2 regions of the Paenibacillus sp. FSL H7-0756 genome follow, and region 1 is predicted to be linked to the other one. Evidence: riboswitches for the same ligand, from Rfam matches in the RefSeq annotation. Region 1 holds a riboswitch; the other holds the start of a gene.
What was found. A riboswitch is a leader RNA that binds a small molecule or an ion and turns the genes downstream of it on or off. The one in region 1 is predicted to bind glycine.

Region 1 (8,065 bases):
GAATGAACAGCTGAAGGTGAGCAGAGGGATCAGATGCAGCGTCCTTTTATTCTGCAGCAGCCGGTATCCCGCAAGGGTTAAGAGTGTATAGCTGGCCATAATGAACAGGGCATAATTACTGCCAAAGCGCAGGAAGGATACCATGGCGGTAGCCAGATTGAGGGCAGTCGATAGATAGCCAATGCGAAGCATGTCGAACCTCCTGGAATTATGTAGAAATATAAGATGAACAGATTTCTACATTTTACAGCGCTAACGCGGGGATTTACAGATCCAATACTGAATGTTCATTATTCCGTAATTGTATGTTATAATGCTTTCTTTTAAAATTGATAATATAGGAATTGGTAAATATGGAGGGATCGTTTGTGAGAGTCTTTAATCAATCAAGAGCATGGAGTATGCCTGGGGATTTAGAAGCTAGCGAACTTGAAGCCTTCCGGCCTCTGGATGCAACTAAGGCCCATGCCCAGGGAGTGATGTCTGCGGCGGGTTCTTCCGAAGAATCCAGGGAGCATATCTATCATAGAGCTATGATTTCTTCGATCCGCAGTGAGATGAACAAATTAAGCCAGCTGCTCTCCATTCCATACGTGGTGTTCCTGACGGACAAGGCGGGGACCATTCTGGAGCTGGTCTATTCTTCTTCGGAGACACGGGCGGAGATGGAGCAGGCGGAGCTGCGTCCGGGGGTCAGCTTAAGCAGGCAACAGGCGGGAATGAATGCCGTATCGCTGGCGATGGAGATGAACTGCATCGGGGTGGTGCGGGGAACGGAGCATACGGATCAGACCTTCCGGGACTGGAACTGTGTATGCGCTCCACTGCAGGATGATGATAGCGTTTACGGGTATGTTGATATTTCTTTTAATAGAGGAGAGCCGATAGAGTTCGCCATTCCCTTCGTACAGCAGATTGCCGAGAATATCATGGAGAAGTGGATGGAGAAGAACCCGGAGATGCAGCGGTACCGGCTGGAAGCTACGCTCTTGGAATATAAGCTGACCGCACGGGAGCAGGAGGTGGCGAGGCTGTGGCTGATGGAGAAGAGCGCACTGCACATCGGGAGCGATCTGGGCATCAGTGAAGGCACCGTGCGCAATATGCTGAAGAGTATTTATAGTAAAATGCGGGTGAATGACCGCTTCCAGTTCGTGAAGCGCCTTACGCCGTAGCGGGCAATTCCGTATTCGGATACATATAAAAGATAGCCGGGTCAGCGATACTGAGGTATCCCTGACCCGGCTATTTGATTTAGAAGCCTAGCTTCCCTGGTAGAAGGTTAACCGCAGGAGCAGTTGAGTACCGGCTTACGCGCGGCCTGCGTCTCATCCAGGCGGCTGATTTCAGTCGTATGCGGTGCGTTAATGACAATCTCTGGCGTCTCCTCGGCTTCCTTAACGATTCGGATCATTGTCTCAATGAAGCCGTCGAGCGTTTCCTTGCTCTCCGTCTCGGTCGGTTCAATCATCATACATTCCTCTACAGTCAGCGGGAAATAGACGGTAGGCGGATGATAACCGAAGTCGAGCAGCCGTTTGGCTACATCGAGGGTACGTACACCGTATTGCTTAAGATTTTTGCCGGACATGACGAATTCATGCTTGCAGACGCCCGGGAAGGGAATCTCGAAGTAAGGAGCCAGCCGGTGCATCATATAGTTGGCGTTCAGCACGGCGTTCTCGGACACCTCACGCAGGCCGTCAGGACCGTAGGTGCGGATATACGCATAAGCACGGACGAGAATCCCGAAGTTGCCGTAAAAGGCTTTGACGCGGCCGATCGATTCCGGCCCGCCGCAGTCCAGCGTAAAGCTGCCGTCCCCGTTCTGTGCCACAGTAGGCTGCGGCAGGAACGGGATCAGCTTCGCCTTCACGCCGACGGGTCCGGCTCCCGGCCCGCCGCCGCCGTGCGGCGTACTCATCGTTTTGTGCAGGTTGAGATGCACGACATCGAAGCCCATATCGCCCGGGCGGGTGATGCCCATAATCGCGTTGGAGTTCGCTCCGTCATAATAGAGCAGTCCGCCCGCTTCGTGGACAATCGCGGCGATCTCGACGATCTGCGTCTCGAAGAGTCCGAGGGTACTCGGGTTCGTGAGCATCAGCGCAGCAGTGTCGCTGCCGACAGCTGCCTTCAGCGCCTCAAGGTCAACCATACCCTTGTCATTGGACGGGATGGTGACTGTCTCAAGGCCGGCGGCTGCGGCGCTTGCCGGGTTGGTACCGTGCGAGGAATCGGGCACGATGACCTTGGAACGGATCTCGCCGCGGCTCTCATGGTAGGCGCGGATCATCATCAGGCCGGTCCACTCGCCGTGGGCACCGGCAGCAGGCTGCAGGGATACGGCATCCATGCCGGTCAGGGCGGCGAGATCCTTTTGCAGCGTGTACATCAGTTCAAGCGCACCCTGGATGCTCTCCTCCGGCTGGTACGGATGGATCTTGGAGAGTCCGGGGAAGCGGGCGACATCCTCGTTGATCTTCGGGTTGTATTTCATCGTGCAGGAGCCGAGCGGATAGAAGCCGTTATCGACTCCGAAGTTGCGGCGGGACAGGGCGGTATAGTGGCGGATCACATCCACCTCGGATACCTCCGGCAGCACAACCGGCTCACTGCGCAGCAGCCCTCCGGGAATGAGTGAGTCAAGACCTTCTTCCTGCGGCACATCACACAGAGGCAGGGAGTAGGCCGAGCGGCCGGGACGGCTTAATTCAAAAATCAGACTTTGTTCCGGTTTCATACACAGCCCTCCAGTGCGCTTGCGAATTCGTCAATTTCGGTCTTGCTTCGTTTCTCCGTTACGGCCACCAGCATATGTCCGGCCAGCTCGGGATAATCCCGGCCTAAGTCATAACCGCCCAGATAGCCTTCCTTCAGCAGCTTGGAGTTCACCGCACTCACACTGCTGCCCTCCGGGAGCTTCAGGACGAATTCATTGAAGAACGGGGCAGTGAAGACGCGCTCTGCACCGGTGATTTCAGCCAGCCGCCCGGCAGCATAGTGGCTCTTGCGGATGTTCAGCTCACCTACCTCGCGCATGCCCTCCTTGCCCATCACGGACAGGTAGACGGAGGCGCACAGCGCCAAAAGCGCCTGGTTGGAGCAGATATTCGAGGTCGCCTTCTCCCGGCGGATATGCTGTTCGCGGGCTTGCAGGGTCAGCACGAAGCCGCGCTTGCCATTCCGGTCAACCGTCTGGCCGACGATCCGGCCCGGCATCCGGCGCATAAGCGGCTCAGCCACCGCGAAGAATCCGCAGGTAGGGCCGCCCAGCGAGGCGGCGATACCCAGCGGCTGCGCGTCGCCGACTACGATGTCTGCGCCAAGCCGTCCGGGGGACTCCAATACGCCAAGTGCAATGGGGTTCGCGCTGACCACGATCAGTCCCTTGACCGCATGGATCAGCGGCTCAATCTGGCGCAGATCCTCAATCCCGCCGAAGAAGTTGGGGGACTGGACCAGAACAGCAGCGGTATCGCTGTCAATGGCTTCGGCCAGCCTGGCGAGATCCGTTACCCCGTCAGCATAGTCAATCTCTACAATTTGCAGGCCCCAGGCGTTGGCGGAGGTGCGCAGCACCTGGCGCGCTTCCGGGTGAACGGTACGGGAGACAATCAGCTTCTTGCGCTTGGTTGCGCCTGCGGCCAGCACAGCCGCTTCGGACAGGGCCGTTGCGCCGTCATACATACTGGCATTGGCGACCTTCATCCCGGTCAGCTCACAGATATAGGACTGGAATTCGAAGATGGCCTGAAGCTCACCCTGGCTGATCTCCGGCTGATAAGGGGTGTAGGCGGTATAAAATTCCGAACGGGAAATCACATGGTTGATCACGACCGGAACATGGTGGTCATATAATCCGGCGCCGAGGAAGCTGGTGTGAGTGTCGAAATCGGCGTTCTTGTCTGCGAGCCCCTTCATATGGCGAAGCAGTGCATATTCGTCCAGGGCGCCGGACATCGGCAGGGTCCCCTGGTAACGGACAGACTGCGGAATATCGGCGAACAGCTCATCGATAGACTGGATGCCTACGGTCTCCATCATTTCTGCGCGGTCTTGCTCAGTCATAGGCAGATAGCGGTGCTTCATTGCGGCTTCACTCCTTGGCTTCTTTTGTAGAATGGGGCTTTGATGACGGCAGCCTTGAGCTGCTTGCCGCGAATCTCCACGTACACCTCTGTGCCCGGCTCCGTATAGGCAGCGTCCAGCAGGGCGAGTCCGAGATTCCGCTTCAGGGTAGGGGATTGGGTGCCGGTCGTAACTTCACCGATCTTCACTCCGTCCGCGTACACGGGATAGTGGGAGCGGGGAATGCCGCGGTCGATCATCTCCAGGCCCACAAGACGCCGGGGCAGGCCGGCTTCCTTCTGCTTCAGCAGGGCATCGCGGCCGATGAAGTCCCCTGCGTCCAGCTTCACGAAGAACTGGACACCGGCTTCAAGCGGCGTAATCTCCGCCGACAGCTCCTGGCCGTACAGCGGCAGCTTGGCTTCGAAGCGGAGCGTATCACGTGCGCCCAGGCCGGCAGGCGTCAGGCCATGCGGAGCGCCAGCGGCCAGCAGACCGTTCCAGAGTGCTGCTGCTGTATCGGCGGGGGCATACAGCTCGAAGCCGTCTTCGCCGGTATATCCGGTACGGGAGAGCAGGACGGTGACGCCGCAGACTTCAGCGTGTTCGATGAAGTGGAACGGCTTAAGCTCTGTTAGTGGCACCTGCGTGACCTTGGCCAGAATCGTCTCTGCCAGCGGACCCTGCAACGCGAGCAGCAGCGTCTCATCCGAGATATTCTGCAGGGTGACCCCGCTGAATTCAGCGGTATGATGCTCCTGCAGCCACTGGAAGTCCTTGTCGATATTGGACGCATTGACGACAAGCATGTAACGCTCCCCGCCCAGCCGGTATACAAGCAGATCGTCCACCACTCCGCCGCTTGGGTAGAGCATCAGGGTGTACTGCGCTGCGCCGTCTTCCAGGCGGGTGACATCATTGGTGGTCATTCTCTGCAGGAAGGCTTCAGCGCCGTTCCCGGTAACCATGAATTCCCCCATATGCGAGACATCGAACAGTCCGGCCCGTTCACGGACGGCTTCATGCTCCTTCACGATGCCTGTGAACTGCACCGGCAGCTCCCAGCCGCCGAAATCAATACATCTGGACTCCGCATAAGCGGCATAGAGATCATAAAAAGGCGTTCTTCTCAAAGACTCCATCTTGTCACTCCCTTGGTCTGATTACATACGAAAAAGGACAGGCGAAAGCCATTATGCACGTATGCATAAATGGACTTTCGCTCTGTCCTTGGTACCTGAGAGTTACCCTGCCATGCCGCGCAGGTTTCCCCGTTGGTGATCCGTGAAGCCTGCGGCGCAGGCACCCGGATGCTCTCCAGAGATGCGTCCGGCAAAGGTCCTTTTGCCTGAGAGATTCACCCATCCCGGGCTTACTCCTTCGGCGCTGTCTTCCTGTGAGACAGTCTCTCCCTATGCCATCATTCGCAAACCATATGTTTTTCTACTGACTCCATTAAACCGGGTAACCCTCCGCCCTGTCAATCAAAAAAACGTCAAAAAGTTGACAAATTTAATTTTACTGTCAGTTATATTGACATTAGGCAAGCCGATAACTTAGGCTATAACTAAATTTAGAACTCCAATTACGGAAAAGAGGCGGCTTGGAATGAGTGAAGTGCTTGACAACCTGCTATACAGCGAAGAGCATGAGTGGGCGCAGCAGGGCGAGGGACGCGTAGTACGTGTAGGGATTACGGATCATGCGCAGCATCTGCTGGGCGATATCGTGTTTGTAGAATTTCCGGAAGTGGGCGCGGCGATCTCCGCAGGCGACAGTGTGGGCAGTATCGAATCCGTGAAGACCGTATCGGAGCTATATTCACCCGTATCCGGTAAGGTGACCAAGATCAACGATGCGCTGGAGGCCAGCCCGGAGCTGATCAATGACCAGCCTTACGGGGACGGTTGGATTTTTGAGCTGGAGCTTGATGCAGAGTTCGCAGAGGCAGTAACCGGCCTGCTGGATGCGGCTGCGTACAAGGAACTCGTTGGGGAATAAAAGTTAGCTTATCCGCGAAAGCGCTGAATACGGCAGACTTCTCTTTATTACATTAGATGTTACTAATGTGAGAGGTCTGTCTTTTTGCGTCTGTATCTTATTCCGGGAAGCTAAGCAGACCGGGATAAAGGCCCGGAGCCAGCTGCCACAGCAGGGGCAGAAGAGCCAGACCCGCAATGGAAAATACAGAGCACAGCAGCAGGAAACGGTATCTTTTTCGCGGACGGGTGGCGGGCTTGAGCACGAAATAATACACCCCGGCTGAATAAAACGGGAAAAGCACAGCAGCCGACATCCCCATACAAACGATAAATGTCGCTTCCCCGGCAGAACTGGGGATCATGGCTTCCGGGTTATAGACCGGATTGACTTGTGCAAAGAGGAGAAGAAACGTCGAATACGCGCTCAGCAAAAGCAGGGGGAAACAGCGGATACGCCCATTCCCGGACAAGCCGTAGAGCATCCACCAGACCCCGAACCAAGCCAGGGCGAAGAGAGCTCCGGCAATAAGGTAATCAGCGCCAATTGCAATCAGCTTGTCCAGCGGATAGACGCGGGCCAGGTCTCCCCAGAAGTAACGGGAGGAGAAGAACTGCATGAAGGCGGCAAAAAATCCGACGAAGAGGGTAAGCATCCCCTGGGCAATAATGATCATGATCAGCGAAACTGCCAGCCGCAAAAACCTGAAGAACCCTGCGGCCTCCGACGCCGCTCCGTTTGTATCCTGCATAGCGGTCTATCTCCTTTATTAGCAAATGGATATATGCTTTTGCCGCCTGCCGGTATCTGAGCTGATTCGCTCGCAATTACGTGCTATTCTTCCTCCTGAAGCTGACGCAGCACAATTAGTTCAACCCGGCGGTTCCGCTGCTTTCCCTCGGCGGTTGTATTATCGTAGGCAGGCCGGGTATCGGCATAACCCGCGTACTGGAAGGTATCAGGGCTCAGCCCCTCTTTGTCCAGAAAAAAGCGCAGGACGGACAGCGCACGGGCGCCGGATAGCTCCCAGTTGTCTTTATAGACTGATCCGGGCGTCACGGGAACATTGTCGGTGTGGCCTTCGATGCTGATCGTGGCGCCGATGCCGCGGAACAGGCCCGATAGCTGGCGCAGTGCAGGGAAGGCAGGGGATTTCAACTCAGCCTTACCCGCATCGAACAGGAACCGGTCACTCAGCGTGATGGCAATGCCCTGCGGTTTATCGGCCACAAAAATCTGTTCCCCAAGGTTATTCTCCTCCACATACTGGGTGATGACGCCCATAAGAGCAGCCAGCTTCGCTTCCTGTTCCCGAAAAGCAAGCTCGCGCGCTGACGGCTGGTGTCCCTCCCCGTTTCCTGTTTGTCCGGTTGCAGGATGATCTGCCCCGGTTCCATTCAGCCCGCCCGCATTCGCGGAGCCTGTAGCAGAAGGACCGCCAGCCGTTCCGCCGCCTTCAGTGTTCCCCTTCGAAACGGCATTCCCGGTGATTCCCTGATTGCCCTCCAGCACGCCGTTTCCGCCTTCCAGCACTGCACTTCCGCTACTGAAGGTATCCGATAAGGATCCGCTGACAATGGCATACTTCTGCGAATCCAGGCTGCTCATAGCATACAGAATCACGAAAAAAATAAGCAGAAGCGTGATCAGATCCGCGTAGGTAATCATCCAGCGGTCCCGGCTCTCCTTGCCAGCGGCGGTACGGGGCTGCCGGCGGTTTCTTTGCCTCATAGCGGTTCCCCCGGGCTGGTGCCGATGCTGCGTTTAGGAGCGTCTGTCAGGAAGGGAGCCAACTTTTGCCGGACCAGATGCGGGTGATCCCCGTTCTGCAGGGACAGAATGCCGACGAGCAGCATCTCCATGGTGCCCAGCTCACTTTGGCTGCGGGATTTGATTTTGGAGGCAATGGGTAAAAAGAGTAGATTAGCGCTGGCTACCCCATAGAGTGTTGCTGTAAAAGCTACGGCAATCGACGCGCCCAAATTGGAAGGGTCCGTTAAATTGCTCAGAACCC
Region 2 (8,065 bases), 470 kb from region 1:
GCAGCTTCTGAGAGAAGCCGGCCAGCTGGTTAGACCCGCCCGCTACCTGCATGATCCGCGCATTAGCCTGATTCAGCGACAGTGCCATCCGGTCGGCAATTTCCCGCAGCTCGGTCTGTCTGCGCACCTGAATACAGACCGCCCCGCAGACACGTTCATCCTCTCCATGTACCGGAAGGACCGTACCCACAAATTCGTATCCATAATACTCTTTGGGAACGTTGGCCCTTGAGTATTCATCATTTTTCAGTGCATGATACAGAGGTTCGTCTGCGTGAATAATCTGCCCGGCGCGAATCCCCAGATCAATGGAATCCCCAGGGTAATAGGCGAGAAACTTCTCGGTATCACAGACGGCAATCGAGATATCGTATGGAAAAGCAGCTTTCAGAACGGGCGCGAGATTTATTATATCTTCAAGGGAGCGTACGATGTTTTTCATAGGTGAGGGTCTCCTTTTATTCAGTTAGCTTCAGGGTACTGCGAAATTAAGAGTTAAGTTCGACATGTTGCGACAAACCTCCTTTATTCAAAAATGAATAATTAAAATTTGACCATTGTGATCGCTTTTTCGATTACATTTAGCCCGTGAGCCCTCGACGTGATCAATGTAGCAAAATAGCCGGAGCCCTCAGTTACTACTGACAGGCTTCGGCTTATTGGCGTTCTTTTATTACGCTACACTTGATCCTAAGAAATCCTTCAACCGGTTCAGCTGCAGCAAGTGATGGCGGTAGTGCATCTCAATCAGCAGATACCATTCTGCCGCAGACAAGGGGCCGAACCGGGGATGAGGGGCGGTGCTGTGCTCAGGTGCCTGCGCAAGCTTCGGCAGGGTCTCGCGCATACGCTCCATCACTGTGTTCAGGCCTTGGATCAGCTGCTCCTTGCTCTCCGGCTGCACCGGCGTATACTGCGGTGACGGCGGAACATGAACGCGCACAGGCGGGAAGCTGCCCCCGGCAAAAACCGCTTTACCATCCGGAGTCATCTCTGCTTCCTTGCCCGCCGCTTCCCCGTTCCCGGCCAGACACAGATCGATATTACGGAGCTGCATGTACAGCGCCGATTGTATCAAATGCTGAACCATCTGCCCGAGGGACCACTCTCCGTCAGCCGGCTGCCGCAGCAGCTGCTCCATACTGAAGGTATCTAATTCCATAAGATAGTGATTCGCAGTCTTTTCAAATTGCTGTAAGGCTTCCGTAGTCTTCGTATTCATATTCATAGGTTTCAGGCAGCTCCTTTATTCTTAAGGTCTGACCTGAATATACACAAACGCTACTGACAACGTTATGTCAGTAGCGTTCCAGCATTTTTGCCGCTTCCTCCCGCACAAGCTTCCGCAAGGCTTCCGGCTCCAGGACAACCGCCCCCGCTCCCCAGCCAAGCACCCATTGCAGCAGGTCCCCGGGCTGACGCACGCGGAAGGTCATAAGCCTGCCGTCTGCCCGGTCCTCCACGGCCTCCAGATAAAAGTTATTCGATTCAGCAGCCTTGTCAGCGATCTCGGGATGCACCAAAATGCACACGCGTACATGGCGGTCATCCTCCGGCTGGTACGCGTGCAGATCGAAATCAGCAGGCACTTCGAACCGGTCGTCCAGAACGGTAAGCCCGCTCATTCTGGATAACCGGAAATGACGGATTTCCTGCCGCAGCCAGCACCAGGCGACCAGGGTCCAGGCACCTCTGTTCAGGACAAGTCCATACGGCGAGGCGGTTCGGACACTCCGGTGACTTCCGTCAGCTTCCTGTCTGCCCTTCGTATACCCGAAGCTGATCTTCCGCTGCTCCAGAATCGCGCGGCGGATCTGCTCCATGTACTCCTTGTCCTGTCCTTGCAGCTTATCTTTACTGGTACTCAGCAGCAGGATGCTCTGGCGGAGCCGGGCGGCATTCTCCTTGGTATCACCCGGCAGAATCGCTTCAATCTTCCTGCCTGCTGCGGAAGCCCGGTTACCATACTCCGTATCGAACCGTTGCTCCACGAAATCCGTCCCGATCAGCAGAGTCACAGCCTCCTCCGCTGTGAAGCTGACCGGGGGCAGGAAATACCCCTCTACCAGTGAATATCCCTGACCTGTAGCTCCTACCACCGGCACTCCGGCTTCACTAAGCGCCTGGATATCGCGGTAGATGGTTCTTACACTGGTCTCGAAGACAGACGCCAGATCCTCTGCCCGTACGACTCCTTTGCGCTGCAGCTCCAGTACGATGGCTAACATGCGGTCTGTCTTGTTCATGCGGCGGCTGCACCTCTTCATCCTGAAATCAGTTTATGTATTGATTATACTGATTTCCTGTTCACTTTTCTCCTTACGGCTTCTGATGGAGTACAGAACGAACAGCAGGATGAACCAGAGCGGAGTGAACAGCAGCGCCGGACGCGTCTCATCGGCAAAGAGCATGATCACAAGAATGGCGGCAAACAGCGTCAGAACAGCATAGTTAATCACCGGGGTGAACGGCGCTTTGAATTTGGAAACGGCATGTAAATCCGGGCGGTTCCTTTTATACTTGATATGGCAGACTAGCACAACGCCCCAGACCCAGATGAAGCAAATAGCGCTGATCGTAGTCACGATGCCGAAGGCCTGACCCGGAATGAGCTTGCTGAGCAGTGCTCCGGCAGAGATCACCAGGGTGGAGATAAACAGGGAATTCGCAGGCACATGATTCCGGTTCAGCTTGCCAAGCTGCGGCGAGGCCTGATTCCGTCTGCTCAGATTGTAGAGAATCCGGCTGGTCGAGAACATCCCGCTGTTGCAGGCGGAGGCCGCCGAGGTTAAGACCACGAAATTGATAATTCCCGCAGCAATCGGAATCCCGACCAAACTGAAGGTACGCACGAACGGGCTTTCCGCCGCGCTAAGCTGGGTCCAGGGATTAATGCACAGAAGCACGAAGAGCGCGCCTACATAGAAGAACAGAATCCGCAGCGGAATTTTGTTGATTGCGGACGGGATGTTTTTCTCAGGATTCGCAGTCTCCGCTGCCGATACCCCCACCAATTCCACGCCGACATAAGCGAATACCACCATCTGGAAGGAAAATAAGAAGCCCTTCACCCCGTTCGGGAACACGCCCCCATGCTCCCAGAGATTGCGGACTGACACCGAGCCTGCATCCGTCTTGAACCCGGTCACCAGCAGGACAATCCCCAGGCCGATCAGAGCCAGAATTGTAACCACCTTGATCAGAGCAAACCAGAATTCGAGTTCGCCGAAGCTTTTGACCGTGAGCAGATTGAGTCCGAGCAGAATGATCAGGCAGATCACGGCCGGTACCCACTGCGGAATATCGAACCAGTACTGCACATAGACGCCCACCGCAATCACATCGGCCATCGCCGTCATAATCCAGCAGAACCAGTAGGTCCAGCCCGTAATGAATGCCGCGCGCGGCCCCAGGTAATCCTCAGCAATGTCTGTAAAAGATTGATACCCCGCCTTCGAGAGCAGCAGTTCCCCCAGCGCCCGCATCACAAAAAACACGGCGATTCCCACGATCAGATACGTGAGCATGATGGAAGGCCCGGCCTGCTGGATCGCCTTGCCTGAGCCGAGAAATAACCCTGTTCCAATCGTACCGCCGATAGCGATAAGCTGGACATGCCGGTTCGCGAGCTCTCTTTTTAATTCTGTCTGTGCCATTCCTGTTTCCCCCTTAATGAATTCAACGCTGCAAATAACGCAAAAAAGGAGACTGGATATCATCCAATCTCCCGGTTCATAAGAGGTTCCAAATAAGCTATCTGCCTACGCTGAAGGAAATCAGCCAGGGAAATAGAAATCCGGTACTCTTCTGTCCTTTTGCCTGAGATTGTGAACCCTTCGGCGCTGCGGTCTCCCGCAGTCTCTCCAGAAGCTGCTCCAGCTATAGTGTGATCCATAGCCTTCATAGCTTGCGAATATTTAATTATTTGAAGCGGACTTCATCTAAATATTTGTCAATTCTATTCATAGCCCAGACTTCTGTCAATAACATTAGTTACATCGCTTGTTATTTAACCGTAATTTTGGTTTCCAGATCTTTATAATAGGTTTTAGCCCATTGGCCCTGTTTGTCCTTGAACATTTTCCCGCTGGCATCCTTGGCATACGTAAACGGCTTAACACTAATGGTCTTCGGGACGGCCGGAAAAGCACCGTAGTTCTGCTCCTCGGTACCGCTTGTCTTAACCTTCTCAAACGGCTTGCCCCACGGCGAGCTCACATTTCCCTTCTCATCCACAAGGTCATATAACATTCTTTCCGGGTTCCCCTTGGACTTGGCCGCTGCCGGAACTTCCCCCTTGAAGCTCACCTGCAGAGACATTGTCAACGGGGTCATCTGGAAGGATGTCACTGTGTAGCTGAATGTGCTGTTCTTTTTGGAAACGCCCGGCTTCACGGTTAACAGGGTCCCCAGCTTGTTCACTTGAACTTTAAATATAAATGGCTCCTTCACCCCGTTGGCGTATGCCTTCAGCGTAAGGTCGAACTTATCCGGGATTTGCTGCTTCATAGCTCCTTTAGTTAGCCGGATCAACGCCGTGTCCGTATCTTCGGAATTTGTGGAGATGGACGTATCGTACAGCAGCTTTTTCCCATTGACCAATACATCCACAGTTCTGGATGGGTCCATGAAGGAACCATACTTGTCTACCGTCCCTCCCTCCTGCCGGATGCCTGCGACAAGCTCATTACTGTCATAGATCAGATCGGTTAGTGTCAGGGTTACCCCCTCCTGGGTCACGGCCTGATTCGGGGCGGCAGCAAGCTTTTTCTGAACAATCGCCTTCAGAGTGGCGTTATCGCTGATCGCGAATACGCTGCCAGCCTTAGTATCCTTGTTGACATCGGCTGCCGCCGCTACGGCTACAGTGAATCCCCCGCCGACAACTGTTCCTCCGAGTACAGCGGTTACTGCTGTTGCTATAATTGCTTTCTTCATGGTATTTAAGCTGATCGTGTACATAGCTTTTCTCCTTTACTGATTAAGAATATACAGGTATAACGTTCCCCTCCTGCCGGTTTGTGACAAGAGCGCTGAATTCACGCGCTCCGTACAAAGTCATTTTTGAATAAACAGAGTCATTTCCAAGAAAGAATTCCGAAGGGCTGCTCTACTATAATAAATTCATCCAGAACAAGTAGAGTGAGGTTAGAACTTATGGCAAATCCCGCACCACAAGCTATGAACACCAAGCCAGCGACACCGCCCCAGGGCCGTTTCGGCCGTCTGCTGCACAATATCGTGCGATACCGGGTGCTGCTGCTGATGCTGCTGCCCACGTCGATTATCTTTTTCATCAACTGCTATATTCCGATGTTCGGATTATTCATTGCCTTCAAGAACATCAACTACATTGATGGCATTATGGGCAGTCCCTGGGCCGGGCTGGATAACTTCCGGTTCCTCTTCGCCACCTCTGACGCCCTGCGCGTGACGATCAACACCGTGGGGTACAATGTGGTCTTCATTATCTCAGGCCTAATTCTCTCCGTCTCGCTGGCGATTGCGATCAATGAGGTGCGTAACAAGCTGGCTTCGAAGTTCTTCCAGACCGTGATGATTATGCCGAACTTCCTGTCCATGGTCGTGGTCAGCTTCATCGTCTATGCCTTCCTGCACCCGGAGTATGGCTTCCTGGTCAAGCATATTCTGCCGATGTTCGGCTACTCCTCGGTGAACGCTTATATGCATCCTAACGCATGGCCTTACATTCTGTGGATCACCAAAATGTGGCACTCCATCGGGATCGGCAGCGTCATCTATCTTGCAGCGATCACCGGCATCAGCGAAGAGCTGTACGAGGCTGCGGTGATGGACGGGGCCAGCAAATGGCAGCAGATCACCAAGATTACCCTGCCGCTGCTTACGCCGATCATGGTCATTCTCACGATTCTTAATATGGGCGGTATCTTCCGCTCTGACTTCGGGCTGTTCTACCATGTGACCCTGGACTCCGGTGCGCTGCGCTCGACTACGGACGTCATCGACACCTATGTCTACCGGGGCCTGATCCAGCTCAATGACCTGGGGATGTCCTCTGCGGCGAACTTCTATCAATCGGTCGTCGGCTTCTTCCTGGTCATCGGCGCGAATGCACTGGCCCGTAAGCTGAACCGCGATACGGCTCTTTTCTAGAAACGGAGGATTCTAATGACTACTGCATCCCGAAGCAACCCTTATACCAAAGGCTCTACCACCGCCCAGATTATTCTGAATGTGTTCTTCATCGCCTTCAGCCTGGCGTGTATCCTGCCGATCGTGCTCATTGTCGCTATCTCCTTAACCAACGAGAAGGCCTTGACGCTCCAGGGTTACAAGTTCTGGCCCGATCATATCGATGCGTCCGCGTACCAATATTTGTTCAAGCATTCGGAGACACTGGTTAAGGCGTATGGTGTCAGCTTGACCGTTACCCTTATCGGAACTGTTCTGGCCGTGCTGCTGATTGCACTGTATGCGTATCCGCTCTACCGGAAGGATTTCCCTTTTAAAAAGACATTCAACTTCTATCTGCTGATCACGATGCTGTTCTCGGGCGGACTGGTTCCCTTCTATCTGCTGTACGTGAATTATCTCGATCTGAAGGACTCGCTGGTCGCTCTGATCCTGCCCGGCTTGTCCAATGCCTTCTATATCTTCATCACCCGTACCTTCTTCCAGCAGACCATCCCGGAGGAGATGATTGAATCCGGCAAGCTCGACGGAGCTTCGGAATGGCGGATCTTCTTCCAGCTCGTGCTGCCGATCTCCCTGCCTGTACTGGCGACCATCGGACTGTTCACTACGCTGATGTACTGGAATGACTGGTTCAACTCCATGCTGTTCATTAATGACACCAATAAGTTCTCGCTGCAGTACGTCATGATCCAGATGATCCGCCAGGCCGAATTCTTCAAAACCCAGCTTGCCGGCACCGGTGTCGCCCTGATGGTACAGGAATCCGTTCCAACCGAAAGTCTGCGCATGGCCATGGTTGTGCTGTCGATTGGTCCCATTCTGTTCATCTATCCGTTCTTCCAGAAGTACTTTACCAAAGGCCTCACGATTGGGGCGATCAAAGGTTAATGGGTCTAGCTCTGGCGTAAATGCCGGTTAGAATATATGATCTAATTATCATTGAGGAGGTTCATACAAATGAGAACAACCAGAAGCTCGGGCGCGGTGCTTGCTGCCCTAACCGCCGTGATACTGGGCATTACCGGATGCGGCGGGGGCAATTCAGGTGCATCCGCCCCGTCCAAGGCAGAATCGACAGCAGCAGCTACAACAGCAGGTACGGAAGGCAGCACGAATCCTGACACCTCAACGTTCCGCAAGCTGAAAGTGTACACGGTCGGGAATTTCCCGCAAAATGATACCAAAGCGGTTGTAGACGAGATCAACAAGTATCTCAAAGAAAAAATCAACGCCGAGATTGACTTCCAGGGACTCCCTTGGTCCTCCTGGGCTGAGAAGATGGCATTGGCCTATCAATCCGGTGAACAGGTCGATTTGACCTTCGCTCCGAACTGGGCGGATTTCGCCAATAACGTAGCCAAAGGCGCATTCCTCCCGTTGGATGAGCTGCTCGATAAATATGGACAAGGCATCAAGGAGACGCTGGACCCCCGCTTCTTTGACGGCGGCAAGGTAGACGGTAAAATCTACGCCATTCCGACCAATAAGGAAATCGGCGAGAGTCATACCATTATGTTCCGCAAGGATCTGGTGGATAAATACGGCTTCGATGTGAACTCGATTGAGACGCTGGAGGATCTGGAGCCATGGCTGCAGACGATCAAGGAGAAGGAACCGGCCATCGCGCCAATCTGGCTCTCCGGCAGCGGCTCGGATACCCTGGGCTACTTCGACAAGACCAGAGAGAGCATGAAGGAGAACTTCCGCTATGAGCTGGTGGCAGGCGCTCCTGCCGGAATCGTCCTGGATACCAAGACCGATAAGATGGTGATCAGCTCGATGGAGTCTGACACCGCGATCTACCGGATGAAGCTCTACGGCGACTGGTTCGCCAAAGGCTACATCAATAAAGATGCGGCAACGACCAAGACCAGTACTGAAGACGCTT

Region 2: another riboswitch for glycine. It lies ahead of NST04_RS04790 (amino acid permease); the one in region 1 lies ahead of gcvT (glycine cleavage system aminomethyltransferase GcvT).

What each region holds. Positions count from the first base shown of each region.
Region 1 is NZ_JBBOVT010000001.1:1,535,748-1,543,812, forward strand. Features, by position in the region: gene NST04_RS06800 (hypothetical protein) at 1-192, opposite strand, end outside; gene NST04_RS06805 (LuxR C-terminal-related transcriptional regulator) at 402-1,175, shown strand; gene gcvPB (aminomethyl-transferring glycine dehydrogenase subunit GcvPB) at 1,283-2,743, opposite strand; gene gcvPA (aminomethyl-transferring glycine dehydrogenase subunit GcvPA) at 2,740-4,092, opposite strand; gene gcvT (glycine cleavage system aminomethyltransferase GcvT) at 4,089-5,213, opposite strand; glycine riboswitch at 5,294-5,394, opposite strand; glycine riboswitch at 5,398-5,495, opposite strand; gene gcvH (glycine cleavage system protein GcvH) at 5,680-6,072, shown strand; gene NST04_RS06830 (hypothetical protein) at 6,170-6,802, opposite strand; gene NST04_RS06835 (flagellar motor protein MotB) at 6,886-7,782, opposite strand; gene NST04_RS06840 (flagellar motor protein) at 7,779-8,065, opposite strand, start outside.
Region 2 is NZ_JBBOVT010000001.1:1,065,856-1,073,920, reverse strand. Features, by position in the region: gene NST04_RS04805 (methyl-accepting chemotaxis protein) at 1-442, opposite strand, end outside; gene NST04_RS04800 (DinB family protein) at 674-1,222, opposite strand; gene NST04_RS04795 (helix-turn-helix transcriptional regulator) at 1,299-2,246, opposite strand; gene NST04_RS04790 (amino acid permease) at 2,280-3,656, opposite strand; glycine riboswitch at 3,798-3,877, opposite strand; gene NST04_RS04785 (DUF5643 domain-containing protein) at 4,006-4,938, opposite strand; gene NST04_RS04780 (ABC transporter permease) at 5,182-6,135, shown strand; gene NST04_RS04775 (carbohydrate ABC transporter permease) at 6,151-7,065, shown strand; gene NST04_RS04770 (ABC transporter substrate-binding protein) at 7,135-8,065, shown strand, end outside.